Regions from separate parts of the Streptomyces sp. NPDC007907 genome, predicted to be linked through region 2. Evidence: predicted binding sites of a transcription regulator. Region 2 holds the regulator's gene; the other holds the start of a gene.
The links. The regulator HrcA, encoded in region 2, represses chaperone genes, less so after heat shock. The targets are predictions, from matches to a motif close to TTNGCACTCNGNNNNNCNGAGTGCNAA.

Region 1: groL (chaperonin GroEL) is a predicted target of HrcA. The motif match lies at 4,713-4,739, and genes of this name have one in related genera.

The regions. Positions count from the first base shown of each region.
Region 1 covers NZ_JBIBKR010000006.1:454,372-460,268, forward strand. The annotation lists gene ACFZDI_RS26515 (carboxylesterase family protein) at 1-1,478, opposite strand, end outside; gene ACFZDI_RS26520 (NADH:flavin oxidoreductase) at 1,570-2,697, opposite strand; gene groL (chaperonin GroEL) at 2,927-4,549, opposite strand; gene ACFZDI_RS26530 (cold-shock protein) at 4,884-5,087, opposite strand; gene ACFZDI_RS26535 (MoaD/ThiS family protein) at 5,534-5,809, opposite strand.
Region 2 covers NZ_JBIBKR010000004.1:553,991-559,887, reverse strand. The annotation lists gene ACFZDI_RS18820 (nitronate monooxygenase) at 1-405, opposite strand, end outside; gene dnaJ (molecular chaperone DnaJ) at 870-2,006, opposite strand; gene hrcA (heat-inducible transcriptional repressor HrcA) at 2,006-3,022, opposite strand; gene ACFZDI_RS18805 (MBL fold metallo-hydrolase) at 3,194-3,925, shown strand; gene ACFZDI_RS18800 (DUF3097 domain-containing protein) at 3,957-4,760, shown strand; gene hemW (radical SAM family heme chaperone HemW) at 4,933-5,897, opposite strand, start outside.

The DNA of each region.
Region 1 (5,897 bases), on a different contig from region 2:
TCCGGCTCGGCGTCCAGCACCTGCACCAGCCGCCGCTCGTCGTACGCCGGCCAGCCCGGGTCGCCCGAGCGCGCGAAGGACGTCCAGGACGCGCGAAAACGCGACGACAGCGAGAGCGCCTCGGCGGGCGGCTCCGCGCCCCCGAACAGCAGCAGCCCCAGATCTGCCCCGTACGTACCGAACAGCAGCGGGATGTCCAGGGCGTGGCAGGCGCCGAGCGCGCCACCGGCGCCCGGGGCCGGCCAGGTCAGTTCGTAGACGTGGGCCCGTCCGCCGCCCGCGCGCTGCGCCTCGGCCAGATGCAGGGAGGGCATGCCGAACAGCCAGTCCGTCTGGACGCGTTCGTACAGCTCGGACGGTGAGGCCTCGGGGAAGGCCGCGCGGTAGGCCTGTTCGCCGTCGGGGCCGGGGGCGAACAGACGCAGGGCCGCGGCGGCCCGCTCGTCCGGGATCTGCCCGAGCCGGCCGGCCATGGCCATGAACAGGCGGTATTCGTCGCGGTTGTGGCCGACGAGCAGCTCGATGTCCCGCGCGGAACCCGACGTCAGCGCCTGCCACGGGCTCGCCGGCAGCACCTCGCCGTCGACCACCGGCGCGAATGGTGTGACCGTCGGTGCCGCCTGGCCCCAGCGGTCGATGTACTGGGGCATCTTCGGGCCGAGCGTCTCGCCCGCCGAGGTCAGCTCGCGCGGGGCGATCGCCGACAGGTCGGCGACCGTGGGGCGCAGGCCCAGCTCCGCGGCGAGGGCCGTGCCGATGTCGCGGGCCAGGGCGTCGGAGAAGAACGTCCCCGGCACGCTCTGCGCGATCGCCCGGCCAAACAGCCCGGCCGCGCGCGGCATGGCGAGCAGCGAGGCGACCGAACCGGCGCCGGCCGATTCGCCGAAGACCGTGACCTGGCCGGGGTCGCCGCCGAAGGACACGATGTTGTCCCGCACCCACTCCAGCGCGGCCACCTGGTCGAGCAGTCCGCGGTTGGCGGGGGCTCCCTCGATGTGGGCGAAACCCTCCATGCCGAGGCGGTAGTTGAGGGACACGACGACGAGGTCGCCGTCGGCGGCGATGTGGCGGGCGTCGTAGCCGGGGCTGCCGGCGTGGCCGAGCTTGTAGGCGCCGCCGTAGATCCACACCATCACGGGGCGGTGCGCGTCCGGGTCGGGTTCGGGGGTCCAGACGTTGACCGTGAGCCAGTCGTCGCCCTGGGGCACGTCGATAAGACCGGGGCCGGCGATGGAGCCGAGGTCCTGCGGGGGCGGCGGGCCGAAGGCGTACGCGTCGCGTATGCCGTCCCAGGCGGGGGCGGGGCGCGGGGCCTGGAAGCGGGCCTCGCCCACCGGCGGTGCGGCGAAGGGGATGCCGCGGAAGACGGCGAGACCCTCCTCCCTCCGTCCGCGTACGGCGCCGGCGGTGGTGCGCACCACCGGGCCGGGCTGTTCGGAGGGGCCGCCCGCCGAGGGGCGGGAGTCGGTCGTCGTCACTGTGGTCTCCTCACGGGGTGCCGGCGAACAAGCGTCCGTTCAGTCTCCTTGACTGACGCAAGCGGATCCAGGCACCCCGTGCGCAGTGGGGTCAGCTGAGGGTCTTCAGCGCCGCCGGGCTGTACGGGGCCAGCTCCTCGAAGCGGCCGTCGAGGACCTTGCGGGCCCACTCGGGGTCCTGGAGCAGGGCGCGGCCGACGGCGACCATGTCGAACTCGTCGCGCTCGAAGCGGTCCAGGAGGTTGTCGAGGTCGCCGACCTCGGCGCCGTGGCCCTGGAAGGACTTGAGGAAGTCGTTGCCGTCCAGGCCGACCGAGCCGACGGTGATGGTGGGCTTGCCGGTGAGCTTCTTGGTCCAGCCGGCCAGGTTGAGGTCGGAGTCCTCGAACTCGGGGACCCAGTAGCGGCGGGTGGAGGCGTGGAAGGCGTCGACACCGGCGGCGGCCAGCGGCGCGAGGATGGACTCCAGCTCCTCGGGCGTCTCGGCGAGGCGGGCGCGGTAGGCCTCCTGCTTCCACTGGGAGAAGCGGAAGATGACGGGGAAGTCGGCGGAGACGGCCTCGCGGACGGCCGCGACGATCTCCTCGGACAGCTTGGCGCGGGCGACGCGGTCGCCGCCGTAGGCGTCGGTGCGGCGGTTGGTGCCCTCCCAGAGGAACTGGTCGAGCAGGTAGCCGTGGGCGCCGTGCAGTTCGACACCGTCGAAGCCGATGCGCTCGGCGGCGGCCGCGGCCTCGGCGAACGCGCCGATGACGGCGTCGATGTCGGCCTGCGTCATGACCTTGCCGGTGGGCTCGTCGGCGCCGATGCGCAGGCCGGAGGGGCCGACGGCCGGGGCGTCGGCGACCGGGGGCTCGCCCTGGTTGCGGACCATGCCGATGTGCCACAGCTGCGGCACGATCGTGCCGCCCGCGGCGTGCACCGCCTCGGCGACCTTCGCCCAGCCCGCGAGCTGCTCGTCGCCGTGGAAGCGCGGCACGCTGTCGCTCTGCCCGGCCGACTCGTGGCCGACGTAGGTGCCCTCGGTGACGATCAGGCCGACTCCGGCGGCGGCGCGGCGCGCGTAGTACGACACGACGTCCTCACCGGGCACACCGCCGGGGGAGAACATGCGGGTCATCGGCGCCATCACGATCCGGTTCGGAACGGTCAGGCCGCCCAGCGACAGGGGCCGGGACAGGATTGCGGCGGCGCGGGAAGCGGAGGCGGCGACAGTCACGTGAGGGCTCACTTTCGGATACCGGGGGGTATGTGCATACGCATGGGATCGACCTAACCTTCAACCATCCGGCCCGGCCCCGCCATCCCACCCCCGCTGTGATCCCGGACACGCCACTCCCCGCCCGGGGCCGGCACGGCACGACCCCCGGGCACGCCGAAGGGCGGCACCTCCTGCCGGAACAGGAAGTGCCGCCCTCGGTACGGACGTTGATCAACCCTCAGGTCGATCAGAAGTCCATGTCACCGCCCGGCATGCCGCCGCCGGCCGGCGCGGCGGCCTTCTCCGGCTTGTCGGCGATGACGGCCTCGGTGGTGAGGAACAGCGCGGCGATGGAGGCGGCGTTCTGAAGGGCGGAACGCGTCACCTTCGCCGGGTCGATGATGCCCTCGGCGATCATGTCGACGTACTCACCGGTCGCGGCGTTCAGGCCGTGGCCGACGGTGAGGTTGCGGACCTTCTCCACGACGACGCCGCCCTCGAGACCACCGTTGACGGCGATCTGCTTCAGCGGGGCCTCCAGCGCGAGCTTCACGGCGTTGGCGCCGGTCGCCTCGTCACCGTCGAGCTCCAGCTTCTCGAAGACCTGGGAGGCCTGCAGCAGGGCCACGCCACCACCGGCGACGATGCCCTCCTCGACGGCCGCCTTGGCGTTGCGCACGGCGTCCTCGATGCGGTGCTTGCGCTCCTTGAGCTCCACCTCGGTGGCGGCACCGGCCTTGATGACCGCGACACCGCCGGCGAGCTTCGCCAGGCGCTCCTGCAGCTTCTCGCGGTCGTAGTCCGAGTCGCTGTTCTCGATCTCGGCGCGGATCTGGTTGACACGGCCCTGGACCTGGTCGGCCGAGCCGGCACCGTCGACGATGGTGGTCTCGTCCTTGGTGATGACGACCTTGCGGGCCTTGCCCAGCAGGTCGAGCGTGGCGTTCTCCAGCTTGAGGCCGACCTCCTCGGAGATCACCTCGCCGCCGGTGAGGATGCCGATGTCCTGCAGCATCGCCTTGCGGCGGTCGCCGAAGCCCGGGGCCTTGACGGCGACGGACTTGAAGGTGCCGCGGATCTTGTTGACGACCAGGGTCGACAGGGCCTCGCCCTCGACGTCCTCGGCGATGATCAGCAGCGGCTTGCCGGACTGCATGACCTTCTCGAGGAGCGGCAGCAGGTCCTTGACGTTGCTGATCTTCGAGTTGGCGATCAGGATGTACGGGTCGTCGAGGACGGCCTCCATACGCTCCATGTCGGTGGCGAAGTACGCCGAGATGTAGCCCTTGTCGAAGCGCATACCCTCGGTGAGCTCCAGCTCCAGACCGAAGGTCTGGGACTCCTCGACGGTGATGACGCCTTCCTTGCCGACCTTGTCCATGGCCTCGGCGATGAGCTCGCCGATCTGGGTGTCGGCGGCGGAGATGGAGGCCGTGGAGGCGATCTGCTCCTTGGTCTCGACGTCCTTCGCCTGCTCCAGCAGGGCGGCGGAGACGGCCTCGACGGCGCGCTCGATACCGCGCTTGAGGGCCATGGGGTTGGCACCGGCGGCTACGTTGCGCAGGCCTTCCTTGACCAGGGCCTGGGCGAGAACGGTCGCGGTGGTCGTACCGTCACCGGCGACGTCGTCCGTCTTCTTGGCGACTTCCTTGACCAGCTCGGCGCCGATCTTCTCGTACGGGTCCTCGAGCTCGATCTCCTTGGCGATGGAGACACCATCGTTGGTGATCGTGGGCGCGCCCCACTTCTTCTCGAGGACGACGTTGCGGCCCTTGGGGCCGAGCGTCACCTTGACGGCGTCCGCGAGCTGGTTCATGCCGCGCTCGAGGCCGCGCCGCGCCTCCTCGTCGAACGCGATGATCTTGGCCATGTGAAGTGGTCCCTCCAGGACTGGGGGTGATTACTTCGGACCGCGCCCGCGCCCGCGACGGACGGCTCGCTTGCCTCGTGGGTTCCTTCCCCACCCGGCCTGCGGGCCTCACCGACCCGGTCCTTACGTTGTCACTCTCACCTTCAGAGTGCTAACGCAATGATTAGCACTCGGGCATGGCGAGTGCAAGCGCCTCCCGGGGATCGGGCGGTGGCGTCAGCCCCCGGCGAACACCCCCCGGCACCCGCTGCGAGCAGGCCGAAGGGCCCGCACCCCGGGGGGTACGGGCCCTTCTGAGAAGACCGGTCGTTCGAGCGTTGGTCGTGGTGCGCGTTCAGGCAGAGACGCGAACCATGTCGGCCTGCGGCCCCTTCTGACCCTGCGAGATCTCGAACTCGACCCGCTGGCCCTCTTCAAGGGTGCGGTAGCCGTCCATCTGGATCGCGCTGTAGTGGACGAAAACATCCGCACCACCGTCGACCGCGATGAAGCCGTACCCCTTCTCCGCGTTGAACCACTTGACGGTGCCCTGAGCCATGCCTAACTCCCCTATTACTGGCCCTTGCACAGATCCACACTTCGCGGACCCGGGTCAGACCTCACCCCCCACGGTTGGGGGCGTGCGCCGGAACGCGTCGACCGCGGCTGAATGTATCTGTCCAACTGCCGTCTGCAACAGGTCAATCGGACGAGAATTCAGGACGCGCGGGGTCCGGAATGTGGGGAGCATTCGCCCGATTTCAGGGCAAGTCGGGCCACACAAAGGGAACAAAAGCCTCAAAAGACATGCACACTTTGGCTACATCTTGTCGGGCTCGAAGCAGGAACTCAGGGTTCCGATCAACGGATCGGGATCGCGTTCCCCAACTGTACCCCGCTCAACCACACAGAATTGCCCCCTCCGTTTCTCTCACGGAGGGGGCAATTCGATAAACTCTCAGTGACTGTCGTTACCGAAGGTAACAATCAGGTCGGCCGGTCGGTTCAGCCACCCGCGACGGCGGGAATGATCGACACACCGGCACCGTCCGGCGTCGCCGTCTCCAGACCCTGCTCGAAGCGCACGTCGTCGTCGTTGACGTACACGTTGACGAACCGGCGCAGCTTGCCCTGGTCGTCGAGCACCCGGGCGGCGATCCCGGTGTGGTTCTTCTCCAGATCGGCGATGACCTCCCCGAGATTCGCCCCCTCGGCGGCGACCTCGGCCTGCCCGCCGGTGTAGGTGCGCAGGATGGTGGGGATGCGAACGGTGACGCTCATCGGAACATGACCTCCGGTTTTGTTGAAGCTACGGCTGGGGCGCACCCTCAGGGGCGCGGGGAACTGCGCGACCAGCCCCCACCGGCCC
Region 2 (5,897 bases):
CCGGCTCGGGACGCCGAAGTGGAACGACACGACCGGTACGGGGTTGTCGCGCAGCACCACGAGCTTGGCCTCGAAGCCGTCGTCCCGTCCGCTGTCCGCGTCGCCGAGCTCGGCCTCGTACCAGGTGGCCTCGCCGGCCAGCTGATGGGCGTAGACGTCGACGGCGGCGGGGTCGGCGTACTCCGGCTGCGGCATGAAGACGTTGACGCCGAAGGGCCTGCCGGTGAGGCTCCGGAGCTGCTTGATCTCCTGGTACATCCCGTCGGCGGTCTTGTAGCCGGCGGCGAGGAATCCCAGCCCGCCCGCTTCGCACACGGCGGCGGCCAGCTTCGGTACGGAGACGCCGCCCGCCATGGGGGCCTGCACGATCGGGTGGGGGAAGAGATCGGTCAGTGCGGAGGACATGACGGCATGTTGTCACGTCCTCCGGACAACCCCTAAACCGGCCTGCCGACTGGCATAGACCAGAGGAACAGGCACCTCCCGTCACCCGGGAGGCACCCCGCATCACCCGTCACAGGCGCCGGCTCAACGCCCGTTGAACGCATCCTTCAGCCGCGAGAACAACCCCTGCTGCCCCGGCTGACCGTGCCTGCCCGGGGGACGACCCCCGGACCCCAGGCAGCGGCCCGACCACTCGCGTCAGCGACCGTTGAACGCATCCTTCAACCGCGAGAACAGCCCCTGCTGCCCCGGCTGACCGTGCCTGCCCGGGGGACGACCCCCGGACCCCCAGCAGCGGCCCGACCACTCGCGTCAGCGACCGTTGAACGCATCCTTCAACCGCGAGAACAACCCCTGCTGCCCCGGCTGACCGTGCCTGCCCGGGGGACGACCCCCGGACCCCGGCAGCGGCCCGACCACTCGCGTCAGCGACCGTTGAACGCATCCTTCAGCCGCGAGAACAGCCCCTGCTGCCCCGGCTGGAACTGCCCGGTGGGGCGTTCCTCGCCGCGGAGTTTGGAGAGTTCGCGCAGCAGGCGCTCCTGCTCGGGGTCGAGCTTGGTCGGGGTCTGGACCTCGACGTGGACGATGAGGTCGCCGCGTCCGCCGCCGCGCAGGTGCGTGACGCCCCGGCCGTGCAGCGGGATCGACTGGCCGGACTGGGTGCCCGGGCGGATGTCGACCTCCTCCATGCCGTCGAGCGTCTCCAGCGGCACCTTCGTGCCGAGGGCCGCCGCCGTCATGGGGATCGTCACCGTGCAGTGCAGGTCGTCGCCGCGCCGCTGGAACGTACTGTGCGGCAGCTCGTGGATCTCGACGTAGAGGTCACCGGCCGGACCACCGCCGGGGCCGACCTCGCCCTCGCCGGCGAGCTGGATGCGCGTGCCGTTGTCGACACCGGCCGGGATCTTGACCGTGAGCGTGCGGCGGGAGCGGACCCGGCCGTCGCCCGCGCACTCCGGGCACGGGGTCGGGACGACCGTGCCGAAGCCCTGGCACTGCGGGCAGGGGCGGGACGTCATGACCTGGCCCAGGAAGGACCGGGTCACCTGCGAGACCTCACCGCGGCCGCGGCACATGTCGCACGTCTGGGCGGAGGTGCCCGGCGCCGCGCCCTCACCGTTGCAGGTGTTGCAGACGACGGCCGTGTCGACCTGGATGTCCTTGGTCGTACCGAAGGCCGCCTCGTCGAGCTCGACCTCGATACGGATCATGGCGTCCTGGCCGCGGCGGGTGCGCGAGCGCGGTCCGCGCTGCGACGCCGTGCCGAAGAACGCGTCCATGATGTCCGAGAAGTTCCCGAAACCACCGGCTCCGAAGCCGCCCGCGCCACCGCCGCCGGCCTGCGAGAGCGGGTCGCCGCCGAGGTCGTAGACCTGCTTCTTCTGCGGATCCGACAGCACCTCGTAAGCGGCGTTGATCTCCTTGAACCGCTCCTGGGTCTTCGGATCGGGGTTGACGTCCGGGTGCAGCTCGCGCGCGAGCCGCCGGAAGGCCTTCTTGATCTCTTCCTGCGACGCGTCGCGGCGCACGCCGAGTACGGCGTAGTAGTCCGTGGCCACTACGACTCCGCCAGGATCTGTCCGACGTACCGTGCCACTGCGCGTACCGCTCCCATCGTTCCCGGGTAGTCCATGCGGGTCGGTCCGACCACGCCGAGCTTGGCGACTGCCTCGCCGCCCGAACCGTAGCCGACCGACACGACGGACGTGGAGTTGAGTCCTTCGTGGGCGTTCTCGTGACCGATCCGTACGGTCACGCCCGGATCCTTCGCCTCGCCGAGCAGCTTGAGGAGCACGACCTGCTCCTCGAGCGCCTCCAGCACCGGCCGGATCGTGAGGGGAAAGTCATGACCGAAGCGGGTCAGATTGGCGGTGCCGCCGATCATCAGCCGCTCCTCGTTCTGCTCGACGAGCGTCTCCAGAAGCGTGGAGAGCACCGTAGAGACGGTACCCCGGTCCTCGTGCTCGAACGCCTCCGGGAGATCCTCCACCAGACCCGGCACATCCGCGAAACGGCGGTTCGCCACACGGCTGTTGAGCCGCGCGCGCAGATCCGCCAGCGAGGCCTCGCCGAAGGGCGCCGGGCAGTCGACCACCCGCTGCTCGACCCGCCCGGTGTCCGTGATCAGCACGAGCATCACGCGCGCGGGCGCGAGGGAGAGCAACTCCACGTGCCGCACGGTCGAGCGGGTCAGCGACGGGTACTGCACGACGGCGACCTGACGCGTGAGCTGCGCGAGCAGCCGTACCGTACGCGCCACGACGTCGTCGAGGTCGACGGCACCCTCGAGGAAGTTCTGGATCGCGCGCCGCTCGGGCGCGGTCATCGGCTTGACACCGGCGAGCTTGTCGACGAACAGCCGGTAGCCCTTGTCCGTGGGGATGCGCCCGGCACTGGTGTGCGGCTGGGCGATGTACCCCTCGTCCTCGAGGGCCGCCATGTCGTTGCGGACGGTGGCCGGGGAGACGCCGAGGTTGTGCCGCTCGGTGAGGGCCTTGGAGCCCACCGGCTCCTCGGTGCCGACGTAGTCCTGGACGATGGCGCGCAGCACCTGAAGCCTGCGTTCACTGAGCATCGCGCACACCTCCAGATGTCTCCGCCTGCTTGCCCTGCCGGTCCGGCCTGGCACTCTGCGCGTGCGAGTGCCAGCATTCCCCGGCCCAGTGTACGGCGGTGGGGTACACCCCCGGCAAGGCTGGTCGTGCGGCGCCGTGCCCCGAGCGGGGCCCACCGCTAGCGTCGCCGTATGACGGTGACTTGGGAAGACCTGGGGTGGGAGCGCGTGGCCGCGGGGGTGGGGCGGTGCCGGCTGCCGGTGTGGGACTGCACCGCGGGGCTGGTCGTCGGCGAGGACGCGGCCCTCGTGATCGACCCGGGGTCGAGCCTCGCCGAGGGCGCGAAGGTGCGCGAGCAGGCGCGGGCACTCGCGGGTCACCGTGTGACACATCTCGCGCTGACCCATCCGCACTTCGACCACGTCTTCGGTGCCGCGGCGCTCACGGACGTGGAGGTGTTCGGCGCGGTGGGCGTGGACGCGGTGCTGACCCGGGTGCGGGACCGCGAGGAGATGCGGGCGGACGCGGTGCGCAACGGCCTGGCGGCCGAGACGGCCGAGGAGGCGGCGCAGCGGCTGGCCGCGCCCGGCCACCTGGTCTCCGGCGAGTGGACGCTCGACCTGGGCGGCGGCCGGCAGGTGCTGCTGGCGAACGTCGGCCCGGGTCACACCGCGCACGACCTGGCGGTGCTGGTGCCCGGGGACCCGGAGGTGGTGTTCTGCGGCGACCTGGTCGAGGAGTCCGGGGAGCCGCAGGCGGGCCGGGACGCGGTGCCCTCGCAGTGGCCGGCCGCCCTGGACCGGCTGCTCGGCCTGGGCGGTGAGGACGCGGTGTACGTGCCCGGTCACGGAGCGCTGGTGGACGCGGCGTTCGTGCGGGCACAACGGGACGCCCTGGCGGTGCGTTTCGGCGTGTCGCAGTGATCGCCGTCCGCCTTCTCCTATCGTCATGCGAATGCGCCAGTACTCCGCCGATCTGACCCCGCCGTGGAAGAAGCCGAAGCCGGTGCCCGAGGTCGCGGCGGAGCCGGGCCTGGTCGTGGAGGAGCCGGGGACCGGCTTCTGCGGTGCGGTGATCCGCTGCGAGGCGGGCACGGTGACGCTGGAGGACCGCTTCGGCAAGCACCGGGTGTTCCCGATGGAGCCGCGCGGTTTCCTGCTGGAGGGCAGGGTGGTGACCCTGGTGCGGCCGTCGTCGGGCGGCCCCGCGCGTCCCACCCGCACGGCCTCGGGATCGGTCGCCGTTCCCGGCGCACGTGCCCGGGTGGCCCGCGCCGGCCGCATCTACGTCGAGGGCCGCCACGACGCCGAGCTGGTCGAGAAGGTGTGGGGCGACGACCTGCGCATCGAGGGCGTGGTCGTGGAGTACCTGGAGGGCGTCGACGACCTCCCGTCGATCGTCGACTCCTTCGCCCCCGGCCCCGACGCCCGCCTCGGCGTCCTGGTCGACCACCTGGTCCCGGGCAGCAAGGAGTGGCACATCGCCCAGTCGGTGGAGAGCGCACACGCGCTGGTCGTCGGCCACCCCTACATCGACATCTGGGAGGCCGTGAAACCGTCGTCCCTCGGCATCGAGGCCTGGCCCCGGGTGCCGCGCGGCCAGGACTGGAAGACGGGCGTGTGCAGGGCTCTCGGCTGGCCGGAGAACACCGGCGCCGCCTGGCAGCGGATCCTGTCGGGGGTCCAGTCGTACAAGGACCTGGAGCCGGAACTCCTGGGCAGGGTCGAGGAGCTGATCGACTTCGTGACAGCGCCGTAGCCGCACCCGGCTGCGGGCCTGCGCGCCACCCCAGCTGCGGGCATGCGCGCCGCTCGGGGGCGATGGGGTACCCCTTGCTGGAGCGAAGCCGGCTTGGGGGAGGGTGGGCGCAGCGGCACCCCGCTACGCCGGGCTGCGCAACCCCCCGCCCCCTGCACCAACGCCCAGCACCTCAGTCCACGAGGTCCCGGACAACCCCGTCCGCCAGCAACCGCCCCCGCAAGGTCAGCACCGCCCGCCCCTCCTCGTAGGGCTCCTCCTGAAGCAACCCCTCCGACAAGGCCTTGTGCGAGGCAGCCAGCCCCTGCGACCTCAGCAGGGACAACGGCACCCCCTCCCGAAGCCGCAACTCCAGCAGAATCCGCTCCACCCTCCGATCTTCTTCGCTCAGCACCTCACGCCCGGCCCCCGGCGACCTCCCGGCAGCCAGCGCAGCCGCGTACGCCCCCGGATGCTTCACGTTCCACCACCGCACCCCGCCCACGTGACTGTGCGCCCCGGGCCCGGCCCCCCACCAGTCGGCCCCCCGCCAGTACAGCTCGTTGTGCAGACACCGCCCGGCCGCCGAGGTCGCCCAGTTCGACACCTCGTACCACTCGAAGCCCGCGCCGGAGAGAACCTCGTCCGCGATCAGGTACCGGTCGGCGTGGACGTCGTCGTCGGTCATCGGCACCTCGCCCCGGCGGATCCGACGGGCCAGCTGCGTCCCTTCCTCGACGATCAGGGCGTACGCGCTGACGTGGTCCGGCCCGGCGCCCAGCACCGCGTCCAGCGAGGCCCGCCAGTCGTCGTCGGACTCCCCCGGCGTGCCGTAGATCAGGTCGAGGTTCACATGCTCGAAGCCCGCCTCCCGGGCCTCCGCCACGCAGGCCTCTGGGCGGCCGGGCGTGTGCGTCCGGTCCAGGATCCTCAGCACGTGCTGCCGCGCGCTCTGCATCCCGAAGGAGATCCGGTTGAACCCGCCCTCGCGCAGGGTCGCCAGATACGCCGGGTCCACCGACTCCGGGTTCGCCTCCGTCGTGACCTCGGCGTCCTCCGCCAGCCCGAACTCGTCCCGCACGGCCCGGAGCATCCGTACCAGGTCACCGGCGTCCAGCAGGGTGGGCGTGCCGCCGCCCACGAACACGGTCCGCACCG